4 regions of the Cupriavidus gilardii genome follow, and region 3 is predicted to be linked to each of the others. Evidence: predicted binding sites of a transcription regulator. Region 3 holds the regulator's gene; each other region holds the start of a gene.

Region 1 (4,208 bases), on a different replicon from region 3:
ATATGGCGGACTATATTCCTCCGAATCCCGAGCAACTTGACGCAATGATGGAAGGCATTTCGCAGGTGGCCAGCCTGATTCAGACAGGGACTGTCCATCCCATCGTTGTGGCTGCCTGCGCATCTTTCGGCTTCGTGTTCGCTCACCCCTTCTACGATGGCAATGGGCGTCTGCACCGCTTCCTGATCCATCACCTGCTCCGGCAGGCCGGGGTCACCCCGGAAGGCGTCGTCCTGCCCATATCTGCACGCATGCTCAAGGAGATCGACACCTATGCCGGCTTGCTGAAGGCGTACTCGGCACCGCGCACCGCACTGCTCAATTACGCATTGGACGCCGACAGCGACACGATTCTGATCAAGTCGCCTCAACCGTATTGGCTGTATGCGTCGTTCGACGCGACTGCGTTGTGCGAGTTTGTGTTCAGGTGTATCGAGCAATGCGTCGAGCACGATCTGGCGCAGGAAATCCAATACCTGCGAGCCTACGACGCCAGTCTAGAGCGCATAGAAGGCTGGCTTGATCTGCCACAGTCGCGGCTTTCCAACCTGATCGATCTCATCGTGCAGAACCACGGAGAATTGTCGAAGCGAAAGCGCAAGCTGTTCGAAGACCTGACCCACGATGAAGTCGAACGGATAGAAAGCATCGTCCGGGACGAGTTCGACGAATACCTCAACACCTTCGGGCAGTCAGGCTGATACGCACCATCCCCGTCGGCCATGCGGCCACGGCGCTCCCCGCTAAGCCGCCAGCCGATACTCGAAGAACGGCCGTTCGCGGTCGTCCAGGATCGCGTACAGCGCGGCCAGATTGGCAGGGTCCGGGTTGAGCCACGCGTCGACGTGCTGCGGCTTGATCGGAATGACGCAACGGTCGTGGCCGGCCGCGGCGACTTCGGGCGGCGGCTCGTCGGTGATCGCCGCGAACGAATAGAGGTCCGGTTCGCCGGCCTCGCCCTTGTGTCGCGACCACAGGCAGGCGATCAGCAGATCCTGCGGCGGATCGGGACGGAACTCCAGCACGACGCTCTGCTCCTTCTCGTCCGGACCGAGTTCGCGGTGCTCGAGCCGATGCCGGGCCACGTGTTCATGAAAGGCGCGGATCGGCAGGATGCCGTGGCGGTAGCCGAACAGTTGGCGCCATGCCGTCTCGAGATTGTCGCGGCGTGCGTTGTACGTCCCGGGCTTTTTTCTTTCCATCGACACGTCCCAGCCGGGCAGTCGGCAGCGGTAGCGCATCGGCACGATCGTGCGCTGGCCGTCCACCTCGATCATCACCGGCGCGTAATAGCCCGGGAAGATCATCGCGTCCTCCGGGGCGGGCGTGGCGCGTTGCAGGTCGGCCAGGTTCTGCTGCAGCCGGGCGATCTTGTCGGCGGCGATGCGCTGCTCGTTCTCCGCCTTGCGGGTCGGCCGCCCGGCAAGCGCGCGCTCGGCCTCCGCCAGGCGCGCCCGCTGGCGGAACAGCTCCGCTTCGAGCGCATTGGCCTGTTCGCGGTCGCCGGCGGCGATCAGCGCGGCCAGCTCGCGCTCTTCGGGGTCGCCCTCCTCGCCTCCCCCGCCGCCCTGCGCGAACGCGACGCGCATCGCCTTGGGCAGCTTCTGCCACTCCTGGTCCTTGCGCTTTTGCCAGAACAGTTCGAAGAACTGGCGAAGGCTCATCACCGCGCCGTACTGGCGCGTGAACTTCCTGAAGTCGGCCTTGATCTGCGCGGCGTAGCACATCGGACTCTCCCTTTGGCGCTCACGAGTACACCATCGTCGCAGCCATCGCAGGGAGCGGACATCGGTATTGAGCCGAGGCAGCTCGATCCCGCCTATAATACTGTACATTCATACAGTATGGTTTCCCGATGGAACTGCTCACCAAGCTGGAGATCCTGGCGGACGCGGCCAAATACGACGCCTCCTGCGCCAGCAGCGGCGCGCCGAAACGGGATTCGCTCGGCAAGGGCGGGCTGGGCGCCAGTACCGGGGCCGGCATCTGCCACAGCTTCACGCCCGATGGGCGCTGTGTTTCGCTGCTCAAGATCCTGCTGACCAACTTCTGCCAGTACGACTGCCAGTACTGCGTCAACCGGCGCTCGAGCAACGTCCCGCGGGCCCGCTTTTCGCCGCGCGAGGTCGTCGATCTGACGCTGGACTTCTACCGGCGCAACTATATCGACGGCCTCTTCCTCAGCTCCGGCATCATCCGCAGCGCCGACTACACGATGGAGCAGCTGGTCCAGGTGGCGCGCTCGCTGCGCGAGGAACACCAGTTCCGCGGCTATATCCACCTGAAGACGATTCCGGACGCCGATCCCCGGCTGATCACGCAGGCGGGCCAGTATGCGGACCGGCTCAGCGTCAACATCGAGCTGCCCACCGACGGCGGCCTGCAGCGGCTGGCGCCGGAGAAGAATGCGCATACGATCAAACGCGCCATGGGGTCGATCCGGCTCGCCCAGGAAGAGGCGGAGAGCGACAAGTCCGCGCCGGGCCGCGCGCCGGCCGGCCAAAGCACGCAGATGATCGTCGGCGCGGACGAGGCCGATGACCGCACGATCCTGCAGACCGCGCAGACGCTTTATGGCGCCTACAAGCTGAAGCGCGTGTATTACTCGGCGTTCAGCCCGATTCCCGACAGTCCCTCCGGCCTTCCCGCGCAGGCGCCGCCGCTGCTGCGCGAGCATCGTCTGTATCAGGCGGACTTCCTGATGCGCGGCTACGGCTTTCAGGCCGAGGAGCTGTTCCAGTCCGCCGGCGACCTCCCGCTCGACATCGACCCGAAGCTGGCCTGGGCGCTGGCGCATCGCGAGTCGTTTCCGGTCGACCTGAACCGTGCGCCGCAGGCCTTGATCGCACGCGTGCCCGGCATCGGCATGCGCAATGCGAAGCGGCTGGTGGAGCTGCGCCGCTCGCGCGCGATCCGTTATCAGGACCTGGTGCGGTTGCGCTGCGCGATGGACAAGATCAAACCGTTCATCGTGGTGCAGGACTACCGGCCGGCGCAGGCGGACCGGCCGTCGGAGCAGTTGCGGCGGGCGCTGGCCGCGCCGCCCGTGCAGCTGGCGCTGCTATGAGCCGCGCCAGCTCGCCGGTACTGGAAGTCGACGGCGGCTACGCGGGCTGGCGTGCGCAGGCCTTGCGCGCGCTGGCGGCCGGCTGGCCCCCGGAGGCCGTCACCTGGGCGGAACGGGGTTCGGCAGCCTGCACCGGGACGGCACAGCTGATGCTGCTCGACGCCGGCCCGGCGCCGATGCCCGGTGATGACCCGCCATCCGCGGAGTGCCAGCAGGCCGTCGGCGCCGCCCCGATGGTCCGTGTATCGAAGGCGTTGGCCGCCCTGCTGCAGCAAGCCGCGCGCTACCGCTCGCCGCAACGCTGGGCCTTCCTCTATCGGGTGCTGTGGCGATGGTGCCAGGGCGATCGCGCGGTGGCCTCGCCCGCCGACGAAGACGGCGCGCGGCTGCACGCGATGGCCAAGTCGGTGCGGCGCGCCCACCACGACATGATTGCCTACGTGCGGTTTCATCGGCGCAGCAATGGCGGGAGCCCGGAATACCTGGCCTGGTACGAGCCCGAGCATGACGTGCTGGCCGACGCCGCCGACCACTTCGCGCGCCGCATGGGCGGTTCGTCGTGGTGGATCGGCACGCCGCAGGGCGCGGCGCTGTGGGACGGGCATACGCTGCAGTTGTCCGAGACACCGGCCAGCGGGGTGGCCGGTGCGGTGGCCGGCATCGATGTCGACGCGCTGCGCGCAGGCGCCACCGCCGACGACATCGAGCCGCTGTGGCTGGCCTATTACCGCAGCATTTTCAATCCGGCCCGCCTGAACGAAGCCGCGCTCGAGCAGCACATGCCGGTGCGTTTCTGGAAGGGGCTGCCGGAGGGCCGCCTGATACCGGCGATGATCGCCGACGCCCGCAACGGCGCCCGCCGCGTCGCACAGGCTGGCGCGGTCGGCACGATGAGGGGCAAGCCGGTCGCGGTGAATCCCGAGGACGCGCAGCCGCTGCGCCCGGCGCCCTCTTCGCTGGACCAATGCCGCCGCTGCGAGCTGTGGCGCCATGCGACCCAGGCCGTGCCGGGCCACGGTCCGCAGACGGCCCGCATCATGCTGGTCGGCGAACAACCGGGCGATCAGGAAGATCTCGCCGGGCGCGCCTTCGTCGGGCCGGCGGGCAAGGTGCTGGACGAGGCGATGCGCCGGGCCGGCGT
Region 2 (4,208 bases), 950 kb from region 3:
CCTTCCACTCCTGGCCCTTGGCCGAATGGATCGTCGACAGGATCAGGTAGTCCTCGTCGCGCAGCGGCACGCCCGATTCGTCGCTGGAGGCGTCGGGCGGGTCCAGCGTCAGCTCGGTCAGGAAGCGTTCGCGCGAGCCGTAGGTCGCGGCGATGCGCGCCAGCTGCTGCAGGTCGGCGGCACGCGCGGCGGCATCGTCGTGCAGCCGCTCCAGATGCGGTTCGTACCAGCGCAGCACGCGCTCGAAGTCGACCGGCCACGCCGCCGCCGGCGCCATCGCCTCGCGCGCCAGCGCGACCAGTTCCGTCCAGGCGTGCGCGGCGGCCGCCGGCGCTTCGAACGATTCGAGCGCGAACAGCGGATCGTTGGCGAGCTCCAGCCCGTCGAGCACGCGCGCCGCGGTCTTCGGTCCGACACCCGGCATCAGCTGCAGCGTGCGAAAGCCCGCCATGCGGTCGCGCGGATTCTCGAGCCAGCGCAGCACCGCGAGCATGTCCTTGACGTGGGTTGACTCCAGGAATTTGAGCCCGCCGAACTTGACGAACGGGATGTTGCGGCGGACCAGCTCCAGTTCGAGCTGCGCGCTGTGGTCGGCGGCGCGGAACAGCACCGCCTGCGCCATCAGCGCCAGCCCTTCCTCGCGCCGCGCCAGGATGCGCTCGACCACGAAGCGCGCCTGCTCGGTCTCGTCGTTGACCACCACCACGCCCGGCTTCTCGGCGCTGGCGCGGTCGGACCACAGGTCCTTGGTAAAGCGCTCGGCGGCCAGCCCGATCACCGCGTTGGCCGCGGCCAGGATCGGCTGCGTCGAGCGGTAGTTGCGCGACAGCGTGACCTGTCCCGCCGGCGGCGAGAAGCGGTGCGGGAAGTCGAGGATATTGCGCACGGTGGCGCCGCGGAACGCGTAGATCGATTGCGCATCGTCGCCGACCACGGTCAGGCCGCGGCCGTCGGGCTTGAGCGACAGCAGGATCGCCGCCTGCAGCGCATTGGTGTCCTGGTATTCGTCGACCAGCACGTGGTCGAAGCGCTCGCCCATGTCGCGCGCCAGCGCCGGCTCGGCCAGCGCCTGCGCCCAGTACAGCAGCAGGTCGTCGTAGTCGAGCACCTGCTGCTTCTGCTTGGCCTCGACATAGCCGGCGAACAGCGTGCGCAGCGCGTCGACCCACATCGCGTAGCGGGGGAACTGCCGCTGCAGCACCTCTTCGAGCGGCAACTGCGTGTTGACCACGCGCGAATAGATCGCCAGGCAGGTTTCCTTCCGGGGGAAGCGCGCGTTCTGCGCCGACAGGCCGAGGTCGTGCCGCACCACGTTGATCAGGTCGGCGGAATCGCCGCGGTCGCTGATCGTGAAGGAGGGCGACAGGCCCAGCGTTTCCGCGTATTCGCGCAGCAGGCGCGCGCCGATCGCGTGGAAGGTGCCGGCCCATTGCAGCGCGGCGCGGCCGGGATTGGCCGACGAGGTGGTGCCGTTGCGGGCGGCGAAGGCCTGGTCGACGATGCGCTCGACACGCCGGCCCATCTCGACCGCGGCGCGCCGAGAGAACGTCAGCAGCAGGATGCGGCGCGGATCGGCGCCGCCCAGCAGCAGATGCGCGACGCGGTGCGCCAGCGTATTGGTCTTGCCCGAGCCTGCGCCGGCGATGATCAGCAGCGGCTGGTCGGTCGGGTGCTCGACCGCTTCACGCTGCTCGGGATTGAGGGCGGCGAGATAGTCGACCGGGTCAGCCGGGTCGGACTGGGCGGCGGCAGGAGCGAGGGCGAGATCGACGGACACGGGGCAGGCGAGGGCGAAAACCGGAAATGTTCGCCGCAGACTGTATATCCATACAGATGTATTGGGCAAGCGGGGGATCGTTGAAGGGGCGAGAAGGGCGCTTTTGCTGTGGTGACGCCCGAGTTGCCCTCTCCCACTGCGCCTCACCGGCAAGCGGGCGAGGGGAGCCAACCGGCAGCCTTGCCGAGTGCCTGCGGGGTTCTCTCTCTTCCGCTTGTCGGAGAGGGTTGGGGAGAGGGGAAGCGGCGCCGGCATACCGCAGCCGCCCCTTCCCTGTCAGCGCATCAAACCGCCTTGCCCAACGCCTGATCCAGCAGCTTGTGCAGGCTGTCCCACTCCGGCTCGCCAACGTAGCGCTTCAGGATGCGGCCGTCCTTGTCCACCACGAAGGTGGTCGGCGTCAGCTGCACGTCGCCGAACGCCTTGGCCGCGGAGCCGTCCGAATCGAGCGCGACCTTGAACGGCAGCTTGCGCGTCTCGGTGAAATTGGTCACATACATCGGCGGGTCATAGCTCATCGCCACGGCGACGAACTCGAGGCCCTTGTCCTTGAACTGCCGATAGGTGCGCACCATGTCAGGCATCTCCTTGACGCAGGTGGTGCAGCTGGTGGCCCAGAAGTTGACCATATAGACCTTGCCCTGCAGCTGCGCGGTGCTGACGCGCTCGCCGGACAGCAGCACGAAGGTCGCCTGCGGCGCTTGCCGCGCCGGGGTCAGCGCGCGGTAGCCGAACCAGCCGAGCAGGACCAGCACCAGCAGGCCCACGATCAGCGGCCAGCGCTTGCGGGCAGAGGCGGGACGTTCCGGTTGGGAGGCGGACGAAGTCATGATGGGCCGACCGAAGGAGGGGAAAACGCCATTCTAGCGCCGCGGCGGCCGATGGCGCCCGAGCGCTGGCGGGGGCGGGCTCAGCGCGCGCCGGCCCCGGCCGCCATCGCGGCGCGCGCGGTATCGAGCGACTGCTCCAGATAGGCGCCGTAGAAGTCCGGCTGCATGCCGCGCAGCGGCGGCGCGGCCGGCCGGCCGCGTCCGTCGAGGAACAGCACCGTCGGCGCGAAGCGGATGCCGTGCTCGCGCGCCCAGGCACGGGCGGTGGTGGCACGGCCGTCGGCATCGCGGATCGGCGTCGCCGCGCTCATGTCGAGCTCGTGCGCGACGAGTTGCCCGGCGGCGGCCTGTGGGCCCAGATAGTTGCGCCGCACCGCCTCGCAATAGCCGCAGTCCGGCAGCGTCACCAGCACCACCAGCGGTTCGCCGCGCCGGCTGGCCGCGCGGGTTTCCGCCGCCAGGTCGCTGACAGCGGGCAGGTGCGCGGGACTCGCCGCCCGTGCCGGCGGGGCGGCTGCGGCGAGGGCCCAGGCGAGCGCCAAGGCGGCCACCGGCATGCCGGCAAGCCACGCCAAGCTCGAGCCCCGAGGCCATGCCGGACCGATGCGGCGAGCTGCGAAGTCGAAAAGCATAATGAAATATCGAGAAGAGAAAGACACTGCGCCAGTGCCTGATCCCCGATAATAGCGGCTTGGCCGCCCCGCTGCCGGGGCGGCGCATGGTCCCTCTTTTTTGGGCCGTCCTTCGTTCACCCGTCCGATCCCGCTTTCGATGTCTCGCCTTTCGTTCCTCCGCCGGCCGGCCCGGTGTTGCGCCGGCCTGGCGGTGGCCGCGCTGCTGGCCTGCTCGCCGCGCTACGACTGGCGGACCATCCAGTCCAACGAGGGCGGGTACGCCGCGCTCTATCCCCGCAAGCCGACCAGCGCCGCGCGCGATGTCGCGATCGCGGGCCGCAAGCTGCCGATGACGATGGAAGCGGCCCGCGTCGACGAGACGCTGTTCGCGGTTGGCGTGGTCACGCTGCCCAGCGACGACGCCGCGCTGCGCGCCGAGGCGCTGTCGGCGATGCAGTCCGGTCTGCTGGCCAATCTGGGCAACGCGCCAATCGAGCCGGTACAGATGCGCGCGGTCACGGTGATGTCGTCGGCCCAGCCGCCGGTGGCGCTGCCGGCCATCGAAATCCGCGTCGCCGCGGTGTCGCCGCAGGACAAGGCGCCGCGCCGGCTGACCGCACGGCTGGTCGCCAAGGGCACCAAGGTCTACCAGGCGGTCGTGCTCGAAGCCGGCGATGCCGCGCGCGACCAGCGCCAGGCCGAGCAGGTCGAGCAGTTCCTGGCCGGCTTCCACCCGTTCTGATGCCTTCCCGTCCCGGTCCGCGCAGCACCCGCATCGGCCTGTCCATGCGCCCATCCGCGCTGCTGCGCCGGGGCGAGGGCGCGCTGGTGTTCGCCTGCTTCGCGGCCGCCTATGTGCTGTCGTACGCGCTGCGCACCATCAACGCGGTGATCGCCCCCGAGCTGATCGCCGACCTGCGGCTGTCGAACGCCGATCTGGGCCTGCTGTCGTCGGCCTATTTCCTCGCCTTCGCCGCGATGCAGCTG
Region 3 (4,208 bases):
CCAGTTGACGACGGCCCCAGTCTTCCACGCGATGCACCTGGCCGTTCTGCGACGTGACCAGCGTCTTGTAACGCTCGATCATGGCCGGCACTTGCTCGCTCTGGTCCGGATGGACGATGAATACGATTTCGTAATGACGCATTGACGCTCCTTTTGGGATAAGCCGCCCGGGCGTCAAGTCCGGTGCAGCAAGGGTTAAATAGCCCGCGAGTATAGCCCGGAACGGCCACGGCGGCAAGCAGCATGGGATCGCGGCCGCAACGGCGGTGCTGCGCGTACGCGCCGTCCGCCTCAGATCTGCGTAAAGAACTGCTGCAGCCGTACCGGATCGCCCGCGAGAGCCGGTTCCGCCCCGAGCGCCAGCAGCAGCGCCACCCTGGCCTTGTACGGATTCAGATCGCCGGCCGACACGAAGGCCCCGGCGGCCGGATTCGGCTGCGTCGGCGCAATCACATTGCCGGCCCCGGTGCGCGTGCTGCGCACCACCGCGACACCGGCCCGCGCCGCATCGGCAAGCGCGGCGAGCAGCGTCTCGTGGATCGACCCATTGCCGGCGGCGGCCACCACCACCCCACGCACGCCGCCGGCCACCAGCGCATCGACCAGCACGCGGCTCGGCTCCGCATAGCTGGCGACGATTTCGACCGCCGGCCACTGCCGCGGCAGCGGCAAGGCCTGCCGCGGCAGCCGCAGCGGTGCGCGCGTGAAACGCACCAGCGCATCCTGCACCAGCCCGATCGGCCCGGCGGCCGGCGATGCGAACGCGTCGACAGCCGAGGTATGCGCCTTGACCGCGTCGCGCCCGGCATGGATCTCCTGATTGAGAACCACCAGCACGCCCTTGCCCGCGGCATCCGGATGCGCCGCGACGCGGACCGCATCGAGCAGATTCAGCGGCCCATCGGCCGACAGCGAGGTGGCTGGCCGCATCGCGGCGGTCAGCACCACCGGCACGCTGGCCACGCCGGCCAGGTGCAGCAGCATCGCCGTTTCTTCCAGCGAATCGGTGCCGTGCGTAATGACGATGCCGGCCACGTCGCGCTGCGTGGACCAGTGATGAACCCGCTCCGCGAGCCGCCCCCACAGCGCGAACGACATGTCCTTGCTGTCGACCTGCGCAAGCTGTTCCGCCTCGATCCGGGCCACGTCCTTGAGCGCAGGCACGGCATCGAGCAGCGCCGACACCGGCACCGTCGCCGCCTGATAACGGGCGCTGCTGGCGGCGCTGGACGAAGAACCGGCGATGGTGCCGCCGGTGGCGAGAACGATTACGCGAGGCAGGGTCATGGGCACGAGATGTTCGTAAACAGGCGGCGATTGTACCCGCCGGGACAGGGCACTCCCCTACGGTCTTGCCCTGCCCCCGCGGCCGGACCGCACGCAACCGAAAGTGGACGACGATGCAAATTCCTCTTGCACTTCGACCGATACTGTATAAAATCACAGCACACTGTTCAAACGTACAGTGTTGCACATGACGGTCCTCGACACTCCCTCCCCGCGCGCCTCACGGCTCGCGGCGACGACGGGACCGCCACCGGATACAACAACACGGACAAGCCATGGCGACTCTGACACCCCGGCAGCAGCAGATCTTCGACCTGATCCGCAATACCATCCGGCAGACCGGCATTCCGCCGACCCGCGCCGAGATCGCTGCGGAATTCGGCTTCTCGTCGCCGAACTCGGCCGAAGAACACCTGCGCGCGCTGGCTCGCAAGGGCGTGATCGAGCTGACCCCCGGCGCTTCGCGCGGCATCCGGCTCAAGGTCAACCGCAGCGACTCCGAAATGCCGGACCAGTTCTCGCTGCCGATGGCGGGGGTGATGCAGTTGACGCTGCCGCTGGTGGGCCGCGTCGCCGCCGGCAGCCCGATCCTGGCGGCCGAACATATCGACCGCCAATATCAGGTCGACGCGTCGGTCTTCGACGAGCGCCCCGACTACCTGCTGCGCGTGCGCGGCATGAGCATGCGCGACGCCGGCATCTTCGATGGCGATCTGCTGGCGGTCAAACGCGCGCAGGACGCCGCCAACGGCAAGATCGTGGTGGCCCGCATCGGCGAAGACGTAACCGTCAAGCGGCTCAAGCACCGCGGCGATGCCATCGAGCTGATCGCCGAGAACCCCGACTTCGCCAACATCATCGTGCAGCCTGGACGAGAGGAATTCTCGCTCGAAGGCATCGCCGTCGGACTGATCCGCCAGTCCGGCTTCTAGCGCAACGAAGCAATCCGGCAGGCGCCGCCGCCTTGGCGCCAACTCAGTCATGCAGCCACACGAGCCGCAGGGCCCCGTGTTGCCGCAAGACTTCCGCTGACGCCTTACCAAAGAGGACCACCATGCTGCAAGCCGACCGCTCCCTGACCCGCTACCCCGTCAAGCCGACGCCGTTCCGCCAGTCCAAAGGTGTCCGCATCTACCAGGGCGCCCAGCGCCGCACGATGGTCGGCAGCATGGCCGCGATCTGCCGGATGCTCGAACTCGATCAGCCGGGAGTGAAGCTGAACGCCTGAGCAAGCGTCGCTCGTGCGACTGCCGCGACAAGATCGACTGCGTTGCCAGCGTGAACCGGCGTCAGCGCGAAGCGAGAGATACGGCGGCCCGGCGGCAAGCGACGCCTCTTGCGCATCGCAACAAACCTTTACAACTCGGACCGTGAATTCGTCGAAGCTTGGCCTAGCCTTTTCCCATGCTTTTCGAAGGAGACGGCCATGCCTTCGTCCGACGACACCATCAAGCTACTTCGTCCCGGTCGCCGCACCATGAACTGGCACGATGTCGCACTGATCGCAGCCGGTTGGATCGCCTTGTGTGTCGGTGTCGGGTGGACGATCACCAAGGCCGCTGCTCGGTTGGTCTGAGAACCACGAGCGCCCTCGCCCGCAAACTCCACAAAGCAAAACAGCCGCTCGATGAGCGGCTGTTTGCAAGGGATCTTGGGGTGGCTGATGGGACTCGAACCCACGACGACAGGAATCACAATCCTGGACTCTACCAACTGAGCTACAGCCACCGTAGCACCGTCGTCAGTACTGCTCGACGGAAACCAAGATTATACAAACTTCGTTTGGCGATGGCTAGTACTACGCACAAAAATTTTCGTGCAGCCGGATCGCCATCAAGACCACCGGGCTTCGAGCCGGATTGCCTCGTGGATCGCATCGAGCGTTTCCTTTTCGGTCTGATAGGTGCCCGGCAGTCTTCGGCTCCTGCCGTTCAGCACGTCGGTCTGCAGGGCGGCGGCCGCCGCCGCATCGGTGCCGCGATGCCAGCAGTAGCGCGCGGTCCAGGTACCGTTCTGCAACCGCTCGACCACCCAGACGACGCGGAAGCCTTCGAACGCGACACCAAACAAGCCGTCTTCTTCCATTCCACCCTCCGAGGCCAAGTCTTGTTGTCGTTTTGGGCTCCATCTTGCCATCACCCGGTTGGGGGGTCATCTCTTTGGATGAGGTAAACGTGAACTGCTGGCCGCGGCGTTGCTGCCCGACATCGTGCAAAACGGGTAGAACGCGAGCGGCAGACGGGGGGAGCGGCGGACGGACGACGGGAAGGGAGGACGGCTGCGGGGAGCGCCAGGCAAAAAAAAGTCCGCACACGGCGGACTCTTAAACTCTTGCGATCTCAATGCCCTGAAGGCAATTGCAATGTAACTGTCATCGCCGCCAAGCACTATTCGGGTAAACGAAAGGACGAGCGACCGGCGAGGCCCGGCACAAAAAAAGCCCGCGCAAGGCGGGCTCCAAAATCAGTTGAAGAAAGCCCTGTATTCGAGGGCACAGACAGTTTAAGAAAATCGGAATCGGCTTGGCTATCTAGGGGAATCCCTTTCCTGGTGCCCGGGATCGCCGAAACCTGCGCCGAAAGTGCCTCGAGCACAGCCGCACGGGGCATCGGGCACCATGCCGGTTTCGAAATTAGAGTCTGGCCTCCAATCTGCGGGCCATCCCGCCGCTAGAACTACGCCGCGACCGTCCTTCGGTCACGCCGCCTGCAGCGGGCGTTCGGCATGCAGATGGCTGCGCGCCTCCTCGAACAGCGCGTCGACGCCGTCCCGCGTACGGATCGCGTTCATCCGGCGCGCGTCGGACAGCACGCGCCGCCAGCCTCGCCCGCCGGCCACGCCGCGATACAGGCCCAGCATATGTCGTGTCGCCGCGCCCATATACCCGCCCCGCTCCACCAGGTCACCGATATAGCGCTGCA
Region 4 (4,208 bases), on a different replicon from region 3:
CGCCTGTTCGGCGGCCATCGCGCGCTGTGCCGCGCGGTGCGTGCCTGCGTGCGCAGCCTCGGCACCTTCGCGCAGATCGGCTGCGGCACCACCGCCCATGGCGCCGCCTGGCTGGCCGCGATGCCGCTGCGGCTGGGGCGCCGCGGCCAGGTGCTGCGGCCCGCGCGGCGGGCGGTGCGGGCCGAGCGGATGGCGCGGCTGCTGGACCGGCTGCCGGTCGAGATGCTGGCAAGCCTGGCCGATCCGCGCTGGCTCGACGGCATCGGTTGCCGCACCGTCGGCGAGGTCCGCTGGCTGCCGCGCGCGGGACTGCAGCGCCGGCTCGGCACGGACCTGCTGACGCGGCTGGACCAGGCCTATGGCGAGACGCCGGCGCGCCTGGGCTGGTTCGCCGCGCCGCCGACCTTCGCCGAACGGATGGAACTGCCGGGGCGGACCGAATCGGCCGCCGGCGTGCTGGCCGGCGCCCAGCGTCTGCTGCAGGCGGTGGCCGGCTGGCTGACCGCGCATCAGGCCGGCGTCACGCGCTTCGTGCTGCGCCTCGAGCACGAACGCCAGCGGCGCGACGCCGCCATCGCCGCCACGCCGGTGACGGTCAGCCTGGCCCAGCCCAGCCGCGATCCCGGGCATCTGTCGCGGCTGCTGCAGGAAAAGCTCGACCGGCTGCAGTTCGATGCGCCAGTGGTCGGCCTGATGCTGAAGGTCGAGACCGTGGCCGAATGCCTGCCGCAGAGCGACACGCTGTTTCCGGAGCCGGGCGGCGGGCAGGCCGAACTCGGCCGCGTGCTCGATACGCTGGTGGCGCGGCTGGGCCGCGAGAACGTGTTGCAGCCGCATCCGCTGGCGGACCATCGGCCCGAATGCGCCAACCGCTGGCGGCCGGTCGACGAAGCCGGCACGGGCCGCGCCAACGGATCGCCACGCGCGGCCGCCGGGTCGGCCGATGCGGCTGTCTTGCCCGATCGCCCGCTATGGCTGCTGGAACCGCCGCTGCGCCTGCCGGTGCGCCGGCACAGCCCCTGTCACGGCAGCCCGCTGACGCTGCTGTCCCGGCCCGAACGCATCGAGTCAGGCTGGTGGGACGGCGCCCTCGCCACGCGCGACTACTTCATCGCCGAACGCGGCGACGGCCTGCGCTGCTGGATCTACCGCGAACGCCCCGGGCGAGAAGGAGAGGAGGAGGGGGAGTACCGGTGGTTTTTGCACGGGTTGTTTGGATAACGTCACCCGGGCGGTTGAAATCAGCGAGGCATGTCCCCATAATCGCGGATGTAGCGGCGTGGCGGTTTAAATGACAACGCTTGGCCCAGAGCCACCTGCGACAAACTGCGTCGTAATCGTAAGCGTACTTTGAGTACGTCAGGTCTGGGTACCGCACCTTTCGATAGCCTCCCTTTCGGGAGGCTATTTTCATATGGCCATCACCATCTATTTGGACGAAAGCGGTTGTTTAGGCTGGAAATTGGATGCTCCATATCAACGTGGAGGATCAAGCCGGCATTTCACTCTTGCCGCCGCAATCATCCCTGATGGTCGCGAATCGATTCTGACCCGTCCTGTCAGGGGCCTATACACTCGACGCAAGTCCGCTTTGCCGCGAGTTGAAGTCGGTGGAGCTTTCATCAGGGGAGCGCGTCGGCTTTGCACACGAGTTGGTAAAGATCCGCAGCGCTCATGCGGGTGTCCACTTCGTTGCCATCACCGTGCGCAAAGAAAATGTAAGCGCTGCGTTCCGCAATCACCCAAATGGCCTGTACAACTACATGGCCAAATTGTTGCTGCTGGACGTGATGGCTGAAAGCGATTCTGTGTGCTTCATCCCGGATGCCCGCTCACTCAAGACCGAATTGAAGCATGCGTTGCATGACTACCTTCGTACCGAGTTGGCCATAAGGGGCGCCACTACGCAGTTACAGACCACCCCTTGGGAAAGCAAGGATAGCTTGGCACTCCAGTTTGTCGACATCTTGGCGGGCATCGTCTGGGCACATCATGAGTTCCGTAATTGCCAAGCGCATCGCATCGGGACTTCCGCGATCCTTCAGAAGAGGCTGTTTTTCTAGGTGAACTGCAAAGGTGTTGTGACCCATCTCTCGCAGAGCAACGTCGATTAGAGGGCCAAGCTCGCACTGCACAATCCGCCTTGCCTTCGGCGGCCATAATACTGTATAAATATACAGTATCGATCCAGGGCGTTCCCCTCGCAGTGCTGTGTCCCAAGCTCCACCTCAGCTCCCCTTTTCCACGTCGTCGCTGCCGCCATCGCTGGCGTCGCTGCTGCTTGGCAGCCTGCCGGACTATGCGGAGCTGCACTGCATTTCCAACTTCACCTTCCTGACCGGTGCTTCTCATCCCGAGGAGCTGATCGAGCGCGCGCTGGCGCTGGGCTATCGCGGGCTGGCGCTGACCGATGAGGCCTCGGTGGCCGGGACGGCGCGGGCGCATCACGCGCTGAAGACGCTGCGCGAGCGCACCTGCGAGGCGGTGGAGCGCAGTGCGGCGCGGCTGGCGAGGATGGCCGCCGGCGCCTCACCCGACGACGCGGACGACGATGACGAATACGACGATGACGACAACGAAATGTGGCTCGCGGCGCCATCGTCAGGCCCGGGGGCAGCCGCTGCCCTGGCCGATCCGCCGGCAGGCGGGGCGGTCCAGCCGGAGTTCCTGCGCCGGCATGCGCGCCTGCTGGCCCGTGCGGAGGCGGCCGAAGCCTTCCGGCTGCTGATCGGCAGCCGCATGACGCTGCAGGCGGGCGAAGGCCAGGGCAAGGGCGAAGCCACAGGCGAGCTTGACTTGCGGCAACGGAAAGTCTCGTCCGAAGTCCCGCCCGAAGCCCCGTCCGAAGTCCCATCCGAAGTCCCATCCGGTATCCGGCTGATCCTGCTGGCGCAGGACCGCGAGGGGTTCGGCAATCTGTGCGAACTGATCACGCTCGGACGCCGGCGCGCCGACAAGGGCAGCTACCAGCTGTACCAGCACGACATCAGCGATCCCGCTGCCGAAGAAGCGCATCTGCGCGGCATGCCGCATTGCCTGGCGCTGCTGCTGCCGGACTACTGCGCCGACCCCGACACGCTGCGTGCGCAGGCGCAATGGTGCCGCGCGGTCTTCGGCGAGCGCGTCTGGATCGCGCTGGAACTGCTGCAGGAACATGCCGACGCGCTGCATCGCGAGCGGCTCGAGGCGGTGGCCGCCGACACCGGCGTGCCGCTGGTGGCCGCCGGCGCGGTGCAGATGCATGTGCGCTCGCGCAAGCCGCTGGCCGATGTGCTGACGGCGATCCGGCTGGGGCAGCCGCTGGGCGCCTGCGGCGCCGCGCTGGCGCCCAATGCCGAGCGCCATCTGCGGATGCGGCAGCGGCTGTCGCGGCTCTATCCGCGCGAGGCGCTGGCGCAGACGGTGAAGATCGCCCAGGCCTGCGACTTCTCGCTCGATGCGCTTCGCTACGAATATCCCGAGGAGCTGGTGCCGAAGGGCCATACGCCGAGTTCCTACCTGCGCCAGGAGACGCTGGCCGGCGCGGCACTGCGCTATCCCGACGGCATTCCGCAATCGGTGCGGCAACGGCTCGAGGACGAGTTCGCGCTGATCGAGGAAAAGGGCTACGAGCATTTCTTCCTGACCGTCTACGACATCGTCCGCTTTGCACGCGGCAAGGGCATCCTGTGCCAGGGCCGCGGCTCGGCCGCCAACTCGGTGGTCTGCTACTGCCTGTACATCACCGAGGTCAGCCCCGAGCAGACCAATCTGCTGTTCGGCCGCTTCATCTCGCGCGAGCGCGACGAGCCGCCCGACATCGACGTCGACTTCGAGCACCAGCGGCGCGAGGAGGTGATCCAGTACATCTACGACCAGTACGGCCGCCATCGCGCCGCGCTGGCCGCGACGCTGATCACCTATCGTGCCCGCAGCGCGCTGCGCGACGTGGGCCGCGCGCTCGGCATCGACCCCGGCGTGGTCGAGCAGGTGGTCAAGGGCCAGGCGTGGTGGGAGAGCGGCCACACCTTCGTCGAACGCATTGCCCGCTACGGGCTCGACCCCGATTCGCCGGCGGTGCGCCAGTGGGCCAGCCTGGTGGCGCAGCTGCGCGGTTTCCCGCGCCACCTGTCGCAGCATGTCGGCGGCTTCGTGATCGCGCGCGACAAGCTGTCGCGGCTGGTGCCGATCGAGAACGCGGCGATGGAGAAGCGCAGCGTGATCCAGTG

The links. Region 3 encodes LexA, which represses DNA repair genes until DNA is damaged. Its sites were predicted from a motif close to ACTGTATNNNNATACAGT; they were not measured.
Region 1: a site for LexA is predicted at 1,827-1,844, ahead of FOB47_RS05525 (putative DNA modification/repair radical SAM protein). Genes of this name have one in related genera too.
Region 2: a site for LexA is predicted at 1,817-1,834, ahead of FOB47_RS11520 (ATP-dependent helicase). Genes of this name have one in related genera too.
Region 4: a site for LexA is predicted at 2,164-2,181, ahead of FOB47_RS07555 (error-prone DNA polymerase). Genes of this name have one in related genera too.

The regions. Positions count from the first base shown of each region.
Region 1 is NZ_CP054624.1:1,177,767-1,181,974, reverse strand. It holds gene FOB47_RS05535 (Fic family protein) at 1-701, shown strand, start outside; gene FOB47_RS05530 (SOS response-associated peptidase family protein) at 744-1,727, opposite strand; gene FOB47_RS05525 (putative DNA modification/repair radical SAM protein) at 1,856-3,067, shown strand; gene FOB47_RS05520 (UdgX family uracil-DNA binding protein) at 3,064-4,208, shown strand, end outside.
Region 2 is NZ_CP054626.1:294,509-298,716, forward strand. It holds gene FOB47_RS11520 (ATP-dependent helicase) at 1-1,777, opposite strand, end outside; gene FOB47_RS11525 (TlpA disulfide reductase family protein) at 2,062-2,607, opposite strand; gene FOB47_RS11530 (thioredoxin fold domain-containing protein) at 2,688-3,164, opposite strand; gene FOB47_RS11535 (hypothetical protein) at 3,379-3,963, shown strand; gene FOB47_RS11540 (MFS transporter) at 3,963-4,208, shown strand, end outside.
Region 3 is NZ_CP054626.1:1,244,671-1,248,878, reverse strand. It holds gene rpsF (30S ribosomal protein S6) at 1-142, opposite strand, end outside; gene FOB47_RS15975 (asparaginase) at 292-1,287, opposite strand; gene lexA (transcriptional repressor LexA) at 1,563-2,219, shown strand; gene FOB47_RS15965 (hypothetical protein) at 2,342-2,515, shown strand; gene FOB47_RS15960 (hypothetical protein) at 2,714-2,863, shown strand; tRNA gene FOB47_RS15955 (tRNA-His) at 2,940-3,015, opposite strand; gene FOB47_RS15950 (hypothetical protein) at 3,121-3,372, opposite strand; gene dusA (tRNA dihydrouridine(20/20a) synthase DusA) at 3,985-4,208, opposite strand, start outside.
Region 4 is NZ_CP054624.1:1,658,907-1,663,114, reverse strand. It holds gene FOB47_RS07570 (Y-family DNA polymerase) at 1-1,221, shown strand, start outside; gene FOB47_RS07560 (DUF3800 domain-containing protein) at 1,611-2,063, shown strand; gene FOB47_RS07555 (error-prone DNA polymerase) at 2,254-4,208, shown strand, end outside.